4 regions of the Anoxybacillus sp. CHMUD genome follow, and region 4 is predicted to be linked to each of the others. Evidence: riboswitches for the same ligand, from Rfam matches in the RefSeq annotation. Region 4 holds a riboswitch; each other region holds the start of a gene.

What was found. A riboswitch is a leader RNA that binds a small molecule or an ion and turns the genes downstream of it on or off. The one in region 4 is predicted to bind S-adenosylmethionine.
Region 1: it holds a riboswitch for S-adenosylmethionine, as region 4 does, so the genes downstream of both, mtnW (2,3-diketo-5-methylthiopentyl-1-phosphate enolase) here and ETB99_RS02740 (bifunctional homocysteine S-methyltransferase/methylenetetrahydrofolate reductase) in region 4, are expected to answer to the same signal.
Region 2: it holds a riboswitch for S-adenosylmethionine, as region 4 does, so the genes downstream of both, ETB99_RS13575 (methionine biosynthesis PLP-dependent protein) here and ETB99_RS02740 (bifunctional homocysteine S-methyltransferase/methylenetetrahydrofolate reductase) in region 4, are expected to answer to the same signal.
Region 3: it holds a riboswitch for S-adenosylmethionine, as region 4 does, so the genes downstream of both, metK (methionine adenosyltransferase) here and ETB99_RS02740 (bifunctional homocysteine S-methyltransferase/methylenetetrahydrofolate reductase) in region 4, are expected to answer to the same signal.

Annotation. Positions count from the first base shown of each region.
Region 1 is NZ_SDLG01000019.1:39,758-43,309, reverse strand. It holds gene ETB99_RS11685 (2-hydroxy-3-keto-5-methylthiopentenyl-1-phosphate phosphatase) at 1-473, opposite strand, end outside; gene mtnW (2,3-diketo-5-methylthiopentyl-1-phosphate enolase) at 473-1,693, opposite strand; SAM riboswitch class I at 1,754-1,861, opposite strand; gene ETB99_RS11675 (pyridoxal phosphate-dependent aminotransferase) at 1,951-3,123, opposite strand; gene ETB99_RS11670 (carbon-nitrogen family hydrolase) at 3,220-3,552, shown strand, end outside.
Region 2 is NZ_SDLG01000027.1:12,612-16,163, forward strand. It holds gene mscL (large conductance mechanosensitive channel protein MscL) at 1-164, opposite strand, end outside; gene ETB99_RS13565 (DODA-type extradiol aromatic ring-opening family dioxygenase) at 178-942, opposite strand; gene ETB99_RS13570 (cupin domain-containing protein) at 1,065-1,544, shown strand; SAM riboswitch class I at 1,659-1,766, shown strand; gene ETB99_RS13575 (methionine biosynthesis PLP-dependent protein) at 1,839-2,942, shown strand; gene metC (cystathionine beta-lyase) at 2,946-3,552, shown strand, end outside.
Region 3 is NZ_SDLG01000009.1:66,765-70,316, reverse strand. It holds gene pckA (phosphoenolpyruvate carboxykinase (ATP)) at 19-1,605, opposite strand; SAM riboswitch class I at 1,779-1,887, shown strand; gene metK (methionine adenosyltransferase) at 2,008-3,213, shown strand; gene ETB99_RS08230 (phosphatase PAP2 family protein) at 3,258-3,552, opposite strand, start outside.
Region 4 is NZ_SDLG01000003.1:55,969-59,520, reverse strand. It holds gene metH (methionine synthase) at 1-52, opposite strand, end outside; gene ETB99_RS02740 (bifunctional homocysteine S-methyltransferase/methylenetetrahydrofolate reductase) at 45-1,892, opposite strand; SAM riboswitch class I at 1,962-2,063, opposite strand; gene ETB99_RS02735 (YajQ family cyclic di-GMP-binding protein) at 2,154-2,645, opposite strand; gene ETB99_RS02730 (BMP family lipoprotein) at 2,813-3,552, shown strand, end outside.

The DNA of each region.
Region 1 (3,552 bases), on a different contig from region 4:
TTTGGCGCGAGTTTACGAAGAAGCGACGGCTTGCAGCACCCGCATTCATTTCCGCAATGTTCATCGCACGCATACGGCCACGTAATGTGAATCGTTTCTCCGCTAAAGTCAGCGCTGTTACAAAAAATACGTTCTTTTTCAACAAGTCCGTCTAACAGCGGATAAACGAAAAAGTCGATGCCGCCGCTCACGATATAAAGCGGAATTTCCCGTTCGTTCGTAAATGCGACAAAGTCGGAAAATCCGTCGCGAATGCGGGCGGTGTCAAGCAAAAATTGCACGATGTCTTCTTTTAGCGTCGTCGGCAATAGCGAAAACATGCGTCCGACACCTTGTTGTACGGAACATCTTTGCGCAAGTACGTCATCTTTGATGGCCTCCCACTCGGGCGGAGCGAACTGTTTCATAAGCGCAATAATGTTGTCGTTTAACGTAATCGTTCCATCAAAGTCGCAAAAAATAATTGGCTTCATCAAGCGCCCCCCCATAAATCAAGCGCTTGTTGTAACGCTTCGTTTTCTTTTGCCGCATCATGAAGCGAACGACCAGCAAGCACCGCATCAACTGCGGCACGAAACGCTTGCCCGCCACCGACAGCGCCTTGCGGATGTCCGTGCACTCCGCCGCCTGCGTTAATGACGGAGTCGATGCCAAAATCGCGCACTAAAAGCGGCACAAGCCCCGGATGAATGCCGGCAGATGGCACAGGGAATGTGCGTAAAAACGGTTCTTCTTTCGTAAGTTCATGGGCAATCGCAACCGTCTGTTCTTTTTCAAGCGCGACACTTCCATACGGTGATGGGAAGAGCGAAAAATCCGCCCCGGTCATGCGCAATAGTTTTCCAAGAAGAAGCGCATAGCTAACTCCATATACGTGCGATGAGGCGATCGCGCCGCTAAACGACGGATGTGCCATAATCGGCAAGCGAATGTCATCGTCTTCACGAAGCGCCTGCAACACGTCAAGTCCGTATGTAAACACGTTAAACAACAACACGTCCGCCCCTAGCTCCGCCGCACGCTTCGCTTTGTCTTTTAGTTCAAACGTTTTACCTGTTAAATTGACCGCATATAACGTTCGATGCCCTGTTTGTTCGTACACTTCCTGAAGCGCTTGTTTTCCTGCGACAATGCGCTTTTCAAACGGCGTTAAGTCATTGTCAAATAAAATTTCATCGTCTTTCACGAGATCGACCCCACCGAGCGCTTGTAGTTTTAATTGTTCGGTGACGTATTGTAAATCACGCCCAATGACCGCTTTAAAAATGCTCATCACAAGCGGACGGTCAAAAACGCCAAGCTTTTCGCGTATGCCGTCAATGCCAAAGCGCGGGCCCGGAAACGCACGCTTCAGTTCGTCAGAAAACGTTAAATCAACAAGTTTAATCGTTCCGTCAAGCGACAATTTTCCAAACGTCGTCGTCAAAATCGCTGGAAAATCGGCGCTAAAATTGACGCTCGGATACGAAATGCGCACGAGGGCACGCTTTAGTCTCTTGCCAAAAAACGTATTGACCCGCTCATCTTCTTCGAGCTGTTCAATGGACTGAACAACGCCTTTATGTTTTTTCAACTGCTCTTGTTCAAGCTGCGGCAAATCGGTCCACGACCCGACAGTCAATCCAAGCGCAATCCCTTCCGCTTTTTTCACTAAGTCTTTGTCGTCATGAATCAAATATGTTGCGGTAATCATCTTCCCACTCCTTTACAAATAAAAAACCTCTTCATAAGAAGAGGCTCAATCGTTCGTCTCTTCTTATCTCTCAGCTCATTGCTGCGAGAATTAGCACCGTGCTTAACACTTGTTAAGTCGGTTGCCGGGCTTCATCGGGCTCGTCCCTCCACCTACTCTTGATAAGAATTCGCAATGTATAAAATTTTTCAAACAGTTCGTTTTTCACAAATTTAATTCGAATTATGACAGCACATGCCGATTTTGTCAACGATTTTTTAAAAAAGTTGCAACCGCCCGATGCGTTCCGCTGCTTCTTGAAGTCTTGCTTCGCTTGTGAGTAGCCCTGTGCGCACATAGCCTTCCCCATGTTCGCCAAACCCAATGCCCGGAGCGACCGCCACGTGCGCTTTTTGAAGCAAAAGGTCAGCAAACGTTTCCGACGTATAGCCGTTTGGCACCGGAAGCCAAGCGAAAAACGAACCTGCTGGCGCTTGCACATCCCAGCCGATGTCACGCAATGCATGAACGAACGTGTTTCTTCTTGCTTCATACGTCGCGACAAGCTCGGCGACGCATTGTTGCGAATCAAGTAGTGCGACTGCTGCCGCTTCTTGAATCGCCCCGAACATGCTGACGTATAAATGGTCTTGTAATACGTTGATCGCTTCGATCATGCTTTCGTTACCGACCGCAAAACCGATGCGCCATCCTGCCATATTGTACGTTTTTGAGAACGTATAAATTTCAATGCCGACGTCTTTGGCCCCTTCGACTTGTAAAAAGCTTACTGGCTTTTTCCCGTCAAAGCCGATCGCTCCGTATGCGAAATCGTGTACAACACCGATACGATGTTTTTCAGCAAACGAAACCGTGTCTTGAAAAAACGATTTCGTTGCGGTTGCGCCGGTCGGATTGTTCGGATAGTTTAAAAACATCAGTTTCGCCTTGCGAACGACATCTTTGTTTAGCTCCTCGTAATTAGGTAAAAAGCCGTTTTCCGCCCGTAGCGGCATCATTTCCATGCGCGCCCGCGCAAGCACGACCCCCGACCAATAGTCTGGATAACCGGGATCAGGAACGAGCACAACATCGCCCGGATTTAATAAGCAAAGCGGCATTTCAACAAGCCCTGCTTTTCCGCCAAACAAAATAGCGACTTCTTTTTCAGGATCAATCGTCACGCCATACTCGCGTTTATAAAACGTCGCGACTGCTTCTTTCAAAAACGAATAGCCGCGAAATGGTGAATATTTATGATACATAGGCTTTGCTACCGCCTGTTGCATCGCGCTTACAATGTGCGCTGGTGTCGGCTGATCTGGATTTCCTTGTCCGAGATTAATGACATCATGTCCTTCGGCAATGACTGCGTTCACTTTTTGCACGAGCGAAGCAAAAAATTGCTTCGGAAGTTGCTGTAACAAGTTCGATTGCGGAAATGTTTTCATTTTTCACACCTACTTCACAAAAAGGTTGAAATTCTAGTCAAGAATCATATATCGTAAAAATCAAAATGTAAAGAAAATTTTTTTGAGGTGAATGAGATGAATATCGCTTGCGTACAAATGGACATTGCGTTTGGAGCACCGGAAAAAAATAAACAAACAGTCGTGCGCTACATGGAACAAATCGCGAAAGAAGCCGATGTCGTCGTTTTACCTGAACTATGGACGACAGGTTACGATTTAACGAGACTTGCTCATATTGCTGATGAAAACGGCGAACAAACGAAAGCGTTTCTTTCCGAACTTGCCCGCACGTATCATGTGCATATCGTCGGCGGATCGGTCGCGAAAAAAGTGGCGGACAACATAACGAATACGATGTATATCGTCCATCGAAACGGCGATGTCGTTTGTGAATATAGCAAACTTCAT
Region 2 (3,552 bases), on a different contig from region 4:
AACTTGCTGAAATCAATTCCCCCTAAAATGAGACCGACAAGGGGCATAATAATGTCATTGACGAGGGAAGAAACAATTTTTCCAAATGCCCCACCAATAACCACTCCGACAGCTAAGTCGATGACGTTGCCTCGTATAGCGAATTTCTTAAACTCGTTCCACATCGGAATCCCTCCATTAAAATGATACAGCTAAAAGGCTTAAGTTTCCGTACTCGTATTCTCGGAATAAAACATGTGGCGAGCGATTGCCGGCTCCGTAAGCAATCCAGTACGGTGCTAAATGTTCTTGAGTCGGGACGGCTTGTTTAGCATAAGGGGCTTTTTCTTCATAGTGAAACACATCTTCACTCTGGGCAGATGACTGGGCAAGCAACCAATCATCAAAGGCGACAGCCCAACAATCTACTTTTGTTCGTTCTTCCCAACGAAGCGCCATTAAATTATGCACTGTGCCACCACTACCGATGATCATGACACCTTCGTCACGCAACGGGCGTAACGCTTTACCAAGTTGAAATAGCTGCTTTGGTGTCCACGAAGGAACAACGGATGCCTGAATAATTGGAACGTTTGCTTTTGGAAATAGTCGGCTTAACAATACCCATGAGCCGTGGTCAAGTCCGCGCTTCTCGTCGATATTGACGATGGGGGAGACGTGCTTCAGATGATGTTGGACGCGTTTTGCCCATTCGACTGAACCTTGTGCAGCATAAGTTACTTCGTACAATTCACGTGGGAAGCCGGAAAAGTCATAAATCATCTCATACGTTCCAGCGATCGACGAAACGGTCGGTTGGCGTGTCATCCAATGTGCAGTAAAGACGACGATAGCTTTTGGATGCATCTGTTTTCCGAGCGTTGTTAAAAACGATGTATATGCGCTATCTTCAATCGCTAACATCGGTGATCCATGCGCAAGAAATAAAGCAGGTGCTTTCATTATCTCACTCCTTTTTCTCCAGTGTACCATATATATTTCTGATTTGTCGATTTTTGCATGTGAGGCGCATGGTCGGGCAGTTGTGCATAACATGACGATGAATATGAAAAAGAGGTGAGAACATGTATTATTACTATCCGCATTACGTGTATCCAATGTATCCATATCCGATCATGCCTTATCCGCTTCCGAGGGAATATACGAAAGATTACGGACCGAACCCGTTTGTCATTCAAATTGAAGAAGCGACGAAACGAAACAATATGTTTCGTACGACGATATGGACAGGTTCGCATTTACAAGCGACGTTAATGAGCTTGCGTGTCGGGGAGGATATTGGTTTAGAAATTCATCCGGGCGTGGATCAATTTTTACGTATTGAACAAGGCGAAGGGATTGTACGGATGGGGAAAAAGAAAAACGAGCTAACGTTTGAAAGACGAGTGGGCGACGGCTCTGCTATTTTTGTCCCTGCTGGAACGTGGCATAATGTAATAAATATTGGAAACGTTCCGCTAAAATTGTATTCCATCTATGCACCGCCACAACATCCAGCGGGTACCGTCCATCCGACAAAAGCCGATGCTCTTGCGGCGGAATGAGAGAAAAGACTTGGGGGAAGCCCTCACGTGTTGGAAAAGGATAAAAAATAGTTGCAATTTTTCGGAAAATAAGATACATTAATTAAAAATCAGAAAATTCGATATTGTTTTGCGTTCTTATCGAGAGAAGCGGAGGGACTGGCCCGATGAAGCTTCAGCAACCAGCCGGAAACGGTCAGGTGCTAAATCCAGCGAATTGGCGTTCAATTCGGAAGATAAGAAGAAGCGATTGTCTATGGACAAAAAAGCCTTCTTCTTTGAAGGCTTTTATTTTTTTAGAAAGGAAGAGAGCGAATGAGTCATATCGAAACACGGTTAGCGCAAATTGGAAATCGAAGCGAGACAGCGACGGGGACGGTCAATCCGCCAGTATATTTTTCAACGGCGTATCGTCATGAAGGAATCGGACAATCGACAGGGTACGATTACATTCGAACCGGCAACCCGACGAGACGTATTGTCGAGGAGGCGATTGCGCAGTTAGAAGAAGGGGATCAAGGGTTTGCATGTAGCTCAGGCATGGCGGCGATTCAAACGTTGTTTGCGTTGTTTGAAAGCGGCGATCATTTCCTCGTTTCGGCCGATTTATATGGCGGAACGTATCGGCTATTTGAAAAAGGGTGGAAGAAATACGGTTTGTCGTTTACATACGTCGATTTTCGCGATCTCGATGCGGTAAAGGCGCATGTGACGGACAAAACGAAAGCGATTTTTTTAGAAACGCCGACAAATCCGCTCATGCAAGAGGCGGATATTGAAGCGGTGGCAACGTTTGCGAAGCAATATGGGCTTCTTCTTATTGTTGATAATACGTTTTACACCCCTGTGTTACAAAAGCCATTAACGAAAGGGGCGGACATCGTCATTCATAGCGCAACGAAATATTTAGGCGGGCATAACGACGTGCTTGCCGGGCTCATTGTTGCCAAAGGAAAAGAGCTGTGCGAGCAACTCGCGATGTATCATAACGCCATCGGTGCGGTGTTATCACCGTTTGATTCATGGCTGTTAATTCGCGGCATGAAGACGCTTGCGCTGCGCATGCGTCAGCACGAACAAAACGCAAAGGCGATATATAAATTTTTAGTCGAACATGAAGATGTGACGGACGTATTGTATCCGGGAAGAGGCGGCATGTTGTCGTTTCGCGTGCGCGATGAAAAATGGGTGAATACCTTTTTACGAAGTTTAAAACTGATTACGTTTGCGGAAAGTTTAGGCGGTGTCGAAAGTTTTATTACGTATCCCGCGACGCAAACACATATGGATATTCCAGAGGATATTCGCATCGCCAACGGGGTATGTAATCGTTTGTTACGTTTTTCGGTCGGTATTGAACACGCTGATGATTTAATTGCTGATTTAGCACAAGCGTTTCAGCGTATGAAAGAGGTGTGAAAAGTGGATATACAAACAAAGCTCGTTCACAATCAATGGCAAATTGATACGCAAACGGGGGCAGTGAGTGTCCCGATTCATCATGCGTCGACGTTTCATCAGTTTGATTTTGATACGTTTGGCAAGTACGATTATAGCCGTTCTGGCAACCCGACGCGTGAGGCGCTTGAGGAAACGATTGCGGAATTAGAAGGTGGAGTGAGCGGTTTTGCGTTCGCATCGGGCATGGCGGCCATTTCTACGGCATTTTTATTGTTGTCAAAAGGCGATCACGTACTGATTACCGATGACGTATATGGTGGAACGTATCGCATCATCACGGACGTATTGAGCCGATTTGGCATTGAACATACGTTTGTTGATATGACTGATTTAGATGCGGTGGCACGTCACATTCGTCCAAATACGAAAGTCATTTATATGGAAACGCCGTCCAATCCGCTTTTGAAAATTACAGATATTCGTGGGGTTGTGAAGCTTGCGAAAGCGCACGGTTGTTTGACGTTTTTAGATAATACGTTTGCGACTCCTTTGTTGCAGCGTCCGCTTGATCTCGGTGTCGATGTCGTTTTGCATAGCGCAACGAAATTTTTAGCAGGTCATAGCGATG
Region 3 (3,552 bases), on a different contig from region 4:
ACAGGCAGCTTTTGTTGTTTACGCGATTGGCCCACCGAGTTTTTCGATGCGTGGATCAACGTTTGTGAATTTTTTAAAGTTTTCCCGGAACTTCGCCGCAAGCTCTTTTGCTTTTTGTTCATATGCTTCCTGATCTGCCCATGTGCTTTTCGGTTGTAACACTTCATCAGGCACACCGGGAACGTGAAGCGGGATATGAAGACCGAAAATAGGATCTTGAACGGTTTCTACGTTGTTTAATTCTCCTTCTAACGCTGCTTTTACCATCGCGCGTGTATACGATAGCTTCATTCGTTCACCAACGCCGTATCCACCACCAGTCCAACCGGTGTTTACTAAAAACACTTGAACACCGTGGGCGTCAATTTTTTGACCAAGCATGTCTGCGTAACGCGTTGCAGGAAGCGGTAAAAACGGTGAACCGAAGCATGTAGAAAATGTTGCTTCCGGCGCTGTCACTCCGCGTTCTGTGCCCGCTAATTTGCTCGTATAGCCGCTTAAGAAATGGTACATTGCTTGTTCTTTCGTTAATTTACTAATTGGCGGCAATACGCCGAACGCATCTGCTGTTAAAAAGACGATTGTATGCGGATGGCCAGCAACGCTCGGCTGCACGATATTATCCATCGCTTCGAGCGGATATGCTGCGCGCGTATTTTCAGTTAATGTTGCATCGTCATAGTTTGGTATGCGCGTGTCTGGGTCAACGATGACGTTTTCTAATACAGAGCCGAAGCGAATCGCATCAAAAATTTGTGGCTCTTTTTCACGTGATAAGTTAATGCATTTGGCATAACATCCACCTTCAATATTAAAAACACCGTTGTTTGACCAACCGTGCTCGTCATCGCCAATTAGGCGACGGTTTGGATCAGCAGAAAGCGTTGTTTTTCCTGTACCAGATAAACCGAAAAAGAGCGCGACATCACCTTCTTGACCGACGTTTGCTGAACAGTGCATCGGGAAGATTCCTTGTTCTGGCAATAAAAAGTTCATGACAGAGAAAATGGATTTTTTCATTTCACCAGCATATTCTGTTCCACCAATTAGTACAGTGCGGCGCTCGAATGAGATGATAATAAACGTTTCTGAGCGCGTGCCGTCAATAGATGGATCAGCTTTAAATGTTGGTGCAGAAATGACTGTAAATTGTGGTTCATGTGTTTGTAATTCTTCCGCTGTTGGACGAATGAACAATTGATGAGCAAATAAGTTATGCCAAGCAAATTCGTTGACCACTTGAATCGGCAAACGATAAGCTGGATCTGCGCCTGCAAAGCCATTAAATACAAATAGTTCTTCTTTTGTCATTAAATAATCGATCACTTTGTTGTAAAGCTTATCAAATACCTCTTCAGAAATAGGTTGATTGACAGTTCCCCAATCAATTTTATGTTTCACAGACGGTTCTTCGACAATATATTTATCCTTTGGAGAACGGCCTGTATATTTTCCAGTTGTTGCACAAATTGCTCCTGATGAAGTTAGGATGCCTTCTTTCCGAGTTAGTACTTTTTCTACTAGTCGTGGTACAGATAAGTTATGAAAAACCCCATCCCTTTGTAAGAGTGTTGATAATTTGTTTGTCAGTTCAATGGAATTCATTGGACAAAACCTACCTTTGTTTGATTTATCTTTATGTAAAAAGTATAACACATTTTGATAAATAGTCCATACTAATTATTGTATTTTTCTTCAGTTTAATTTCAAAATAATCCATATAGAAAAACGTTGACTCGTTTCGTACGGATGTGGTATGATGCTGAAATGAACGGATACTCTTATCCCGAGTTGGTGGAGGGAGACAGGCCCGATGAAACCCAGCAACCGTCACATACGTGAAAAGGTGCTAACCTGTGGCAAGGGAACGCCCTTGAACGATAAGAGTGAAAGGCGCAGACAAATGCAAAAACCTTTCCTCTGAGGGAAAGGTTTTTTTCACGATAGACCATAATAAGAGGGATGAGTACCGTATCATTTGTCATTATACTGAGGAGGAATGTTTGAATGCCTAAACGTCGTCTGTTTACATCTGAATCTGTAACGGAAGGGCATCCGGATAAAATTTGTGACCAAATTTCCGATGCGATTTTAGATGCGATTTTAGCAAATGATCCAAATGCGCGTGTTGCGTGCGAAACGAGTGTAACAACAGGACTTGTTTTAGTGAGCGGAGAAATTACAACATCTACATATGTAGACATTCCGAAAATTGTCCGTGAAACGATTCGTGGAATTGGCTATACGCGTGCAAAATACGGTTTTGACGCAGATACGTGCGCCGTATTAACATCCATTGATGAACAATCTCCAGATATTGCGATGGGTGTTGATAAAGCGTTAGAAGCTCGTGAAGGACAAATGACAGATGAAGAAATCGAAGCGATCGGTGCAGGAGACCAAGGATTAATGTTTGGTTTTGCGTGCAACGAAACGAAAGAGCTTATGCCGCTTCCAATTTCACTTGCCCATAAACTTGCGCGCCGTTTAGCAGAAGTGCGTAAAGAAGACATTTTACCATACTTACGCCCGGACGGAAAAACGCAAGTGACAGTAGAGTATGATGAAAACGGCAAACCTGTACGCATTGATACGATCGTTGTTTCCACACAACATCATCCAGAAATTACGCAAGATCAAATTGTGCGCAACATTAAAGAACATGTCATTCAACCTGTCGTTCCAGCGGAGTTGATCGATGAAAACACAAAATATTTCATTAACCCAACAGGTCGTTTCGTCATCGGTGGTCCACAAGGTGACGCAGGGTTAACAGGACGCAAAATTATCGTTGACACTTACGGTGGTTATGCTCGTCACGGCGGTGGGGCTTTCTCAGGAAAAGACCCAACGAAAGTAGATCGCTCGGCAGCATATGCGGCTCGTTACGTAGCGAAAAACATTGTCGCAGCAGGTCTTGCGGATAAATGTGAAGTGCAATTAGCATATGCGATCGGTGTGGCGCAACCTGTATCGATCTCAATCGACACGTTCGGCACAGGCAAAGTATCTGAGGATGTATTAATTGAAGTGGTGCGCAACAACTTCGACCTTCGCCCAGCAGGCATTATTAAAATGCTCGATCTCCGTCGCCCGATTTATAAGCAAACAGCAGCTTATGGTCACTTCGGTCGCACGGACATTGATCTTCCTTGGGAGCGTACAGATAAAGCGGAAGCGTTAAAACAACAAGCGTTACAGTTAGCGAAGTAAGGAAAAGAGGAGAGTTACAAGATGTAGCTCTCCTTTCCTATTTTTTAAGTAAGAACAGAAAATGAAGCAATACCAAATAGCGTACCGAGCATACAACCGGCAAGCACATCAGAAGGGTAATGAAGCCCTAAGTAAATGCGCGACACGGCAACGCTAACAGCAATAGGTAAAAGACAAACAGCAAGCGCTGGAGCGTATAGTAAAAACGGAACGATGACAGAAAATATTGCAGTCGTATGTCCTGATGGAAATGAATGGTCAGTTAATGGGTTTTTTGTTACTTTCGTTTTATGTAGTGAAATATACGGTCGTTTGCGAGGATATATTTTTTTCATCATT
Region 4 (3,552 bases):
CGCCGTCAATAATTAAAATTTTTTTCTCAAGCTGTGCAAATAAACTAGCCATAGTAAACCGTCCTTTCTTTTGCGAGCCGTTCTTTTTCATGAATGTAGCGAACGAGTTCGACTGTCATGTCGTAGCGTAAAAACGGTGTAATTAAATAAATGCCTTGGAATAAATCGAATGCTGCGTCGATAAGCGATTTGGCGATTGCCAATCCTTCTTTTGTTGCTTGAATCGGGTCGTTGGCGCAAGCGGCCATGCGAGCGCGAATGTCATCAGACAATGTAATGCCCGGCACTTCATGGTGTAAAAAGTCGGCGTTGCGCGCGCTTGTCAAAGGCATAATGCCGATGTAAATCGGTGTTGATAAATGCTTTGTCGCTTCATAGACGTCTTCAATTTGTTTTTCGCTATAAAGCGGCTGTGTTAAAAAATAATGGGCACCACATTCAATTTTTTTCTCGAGCCGTTTCACCGCTTTATCTAAATGGCGCACGTTCGGGTTAAAGGCAGCGGCGATCGAAAAGTTCGTTTTTTGTCCGAGCGGTTTGCCCGAATACGAAAGCCCTTCGTTAAATTGCCGAATTAACGAAATAAGGTCAAATGACGATAAATCGTATACGGACGTTGCCCCCGGAAAGTCGCCGACTTTCGATGGATCGCCGGTTAAAGCAAGCACATCGGTCATGCCGAGCGTATGAAGCCCCATTAAATGTGACTGTAGGCCGATTAAGTTGCGATCGCGGCATGTAATGTGAATGAGCGGGCGCATGTTCAGTTGTTGTTTGACGATCGTTCCGACAGCGACGTTGCTAATGCGTGGTGTCGCCAGCGAGTTGTCGGCGAGCGTTAGCGCATCAATATGTGCTTCTTTTAACGCTTTTGCGCCTTCTAAAAATTTCGTTAAGCCGAGTTTTTTCGGCGGGTCAAGCTCGACGATAATTGACCGACGCATGCGCGCGATGTCAGCTAGGGAAGGTGCAGATGTTTGTTCCGCTTCTTGCACGACGATTGTATGCCGTTGTTTCACTTTTTTTTCATATACAGGTGTGCGGTCAGAAAGGGCGCGAGCGATGGCGGCAATATGTTTTGGCGTTGTGCCGCAACAGCCGCCGATGAGGCGCACCCCTTGATCGCGAAACGCACGAGCGGTTTCTTCAAAATATTGTTCGCTCGTTTCGTAAACGAATCGCCCGTCGCGATATTGCGGCAAGCTTGCGTTTGGGTATACAGATAAAAAGGCGCGCGATGGAATCGGCACTTCTTCAAGCGAGCGCAACATATGATATGGGCCGAGATGGCAGTTTAAGCCGACGACATCGGCGCCAAGCTGTTCGAGTTGATACAGCGCATCTGCAAGCGGCATGCCATGTTGTAAGACGCCAATGTCGTGCAATGTGACGTGGGCGATGATCGGCAACGTTGTTTCTTGGCGAGCGATGGACAGAACAGTTTGCAATTCTTCAAAATCGTAATACGTTTCAAGTAAAAGCCCATCAACATTTTCGTTTAACAAGACGTACAGCTGTTCACGAAACGTTCGTTTCACTTCTTCAAGGGAAATCGTACTTTTGTTTGTGCTGCGCAATCCTCCGATCGTACCGAGCACGTAGGCGCGTCCTTTTGCGGCTTGTTTCGCAAGACTGACCGCTGCTTCGTTTATTTTTTTTACGTCATCTTGTAGCCCGTAACGCGCCAGTTTGACGTAGTTAGCGCCGTATGTGTTCGTTTGAATGATTTCAGCACCTGCATCAATATACGCTTCATGAATATGAACGATTTCTTCAGGTTTTGTGACGTTTAATTCTTCAAAACAACGATCGATGCCGTGTGCATATAATAACGTGCCCATCGCTCCGTCCGCGATGACGATGCGTTCTTTTAAGTCATTTAACAATCCCACGTCCATTCCTCCATTTCTCCGTTTAAAGTAAAAAAGTCTTCCTCATAAGAAGAAGACGTGAAGCGCTCCTTCTTATCTTCCAAGCGAATCGCTTGCTGGACTTAGCACCTTGACGATCGTCAGGTTGCTGAAGGTTCATCGGGCCAGTCCCTCCCCTTCTCTCGATAAGACGTTGTATGAAGTTATTCATAAATGTAACTGATTTTTTAGAAATATTCAACTATTTTTAATTAGAAAAGAAAAAGAAGGCAGCGCGCCTTCTTAACGGTAGTTGACGAATTGGACGTCGATCGGTAAATCTGCTTCGCGAATCGCGGCGATTACTTTTTGCAAATCGTCTTTACTTTTGCCGCTGACGCGAATTTGGTCTTCTTGAATTTGACTTTTTACTTTTAACCCTGTATTTTTAATGATTGTGTTAATTTTTTTCGCGTTGTCTTTGTCGATGCCTTGAACGAGTTTCGCACGCTGGCGCACCGTTCCGCCAGACGCAGCTTCCACTTTTCCGTATTGAATGTTTTTTGTAGGGACGCCACGTTTAATAAGTTTGCCGATGAGCACATCTTTCAGTTGTTCAAGCTTAAATTCATCGTCAGAAATGAGAATAAGCTCATCTTTTTCAAGCGAAATGTCGCTTTTGCTCCCTTTAAAGTCGTAGCGGTTTTGAATTTCTTTTAACGCGATGTTGACGGCGTTTGTGACTTCCGACAAATCGACTTTTGACACGATATCAAATGAACTTTCTTTTGACATATTGATCACCTCGGCATAAATTCGTTGTGTTTCCATTATAGTCGATTGTTGGCATACGAACAACTTTACAAAATTTTTATATATAAAAAGTAAACAAAACGTCGAACGATGTCGATATAATAAATGAAGTGAGATTTAATCGAATAGTAAGGAGATGAGGAAATTTTATGAAAAAAGTATTTTCACTCATCGTGGCAATCGTTTTGCTCGTTGCCGCAGGGTGTTCACAAACGAGTTCCTTTCAACCGAAAGAGCGAATAAAAGTGGGCATTATGTTGTCGGACGTCGGACTCGGTGATCAATCGTTTAGCGATTCGGCGTTTAAAGGATTGATGAAGGCGCGTGATGAACTTGGCGTCTTTTTTGATTATCGCGAGTTAAAAGAAACGGGAACGTATGAAAAAGGGCTAACGGAACTTGTTGAAGCTGGAAACGATCTCGTCATCGGACTTGGGTTTATGGTGCAACAAGATTTAGAAAAAGTCGCGAAAAAATATCCGAAACAACAATTTATATTAATTGATGCGGTGTCTGATTTACCAAACATCACTTCGATTACGTTTAAAGAAGATGAAGGAAGCTTTTTAGCGGGCGTCGTCGCTGGCATGTTGACGAAAACGAACAACGTTGGCTTTGTTGGCGGAGCGGATGTACCTTTAATTCGCAAATTTGCAAACGGCTTTATTCAAGGGGTAAAAGCGGTGAAGCCAGAAGCGAAGGTACAAGAAGTGTATGCCGGCAATTTCGGTGATGATAAACTTGGGGCACAAATCGCGAAACAAATGATCGGAAACGGTGCCGACGTGTTGTACGCAGCAGCAGGGTTTACAGGTGTTGGCGTGTTGCGCGAAGCGGAGATGAATAAAAAATATGCGATCGGTGTCGATAGCGACCAATATTTTTATGC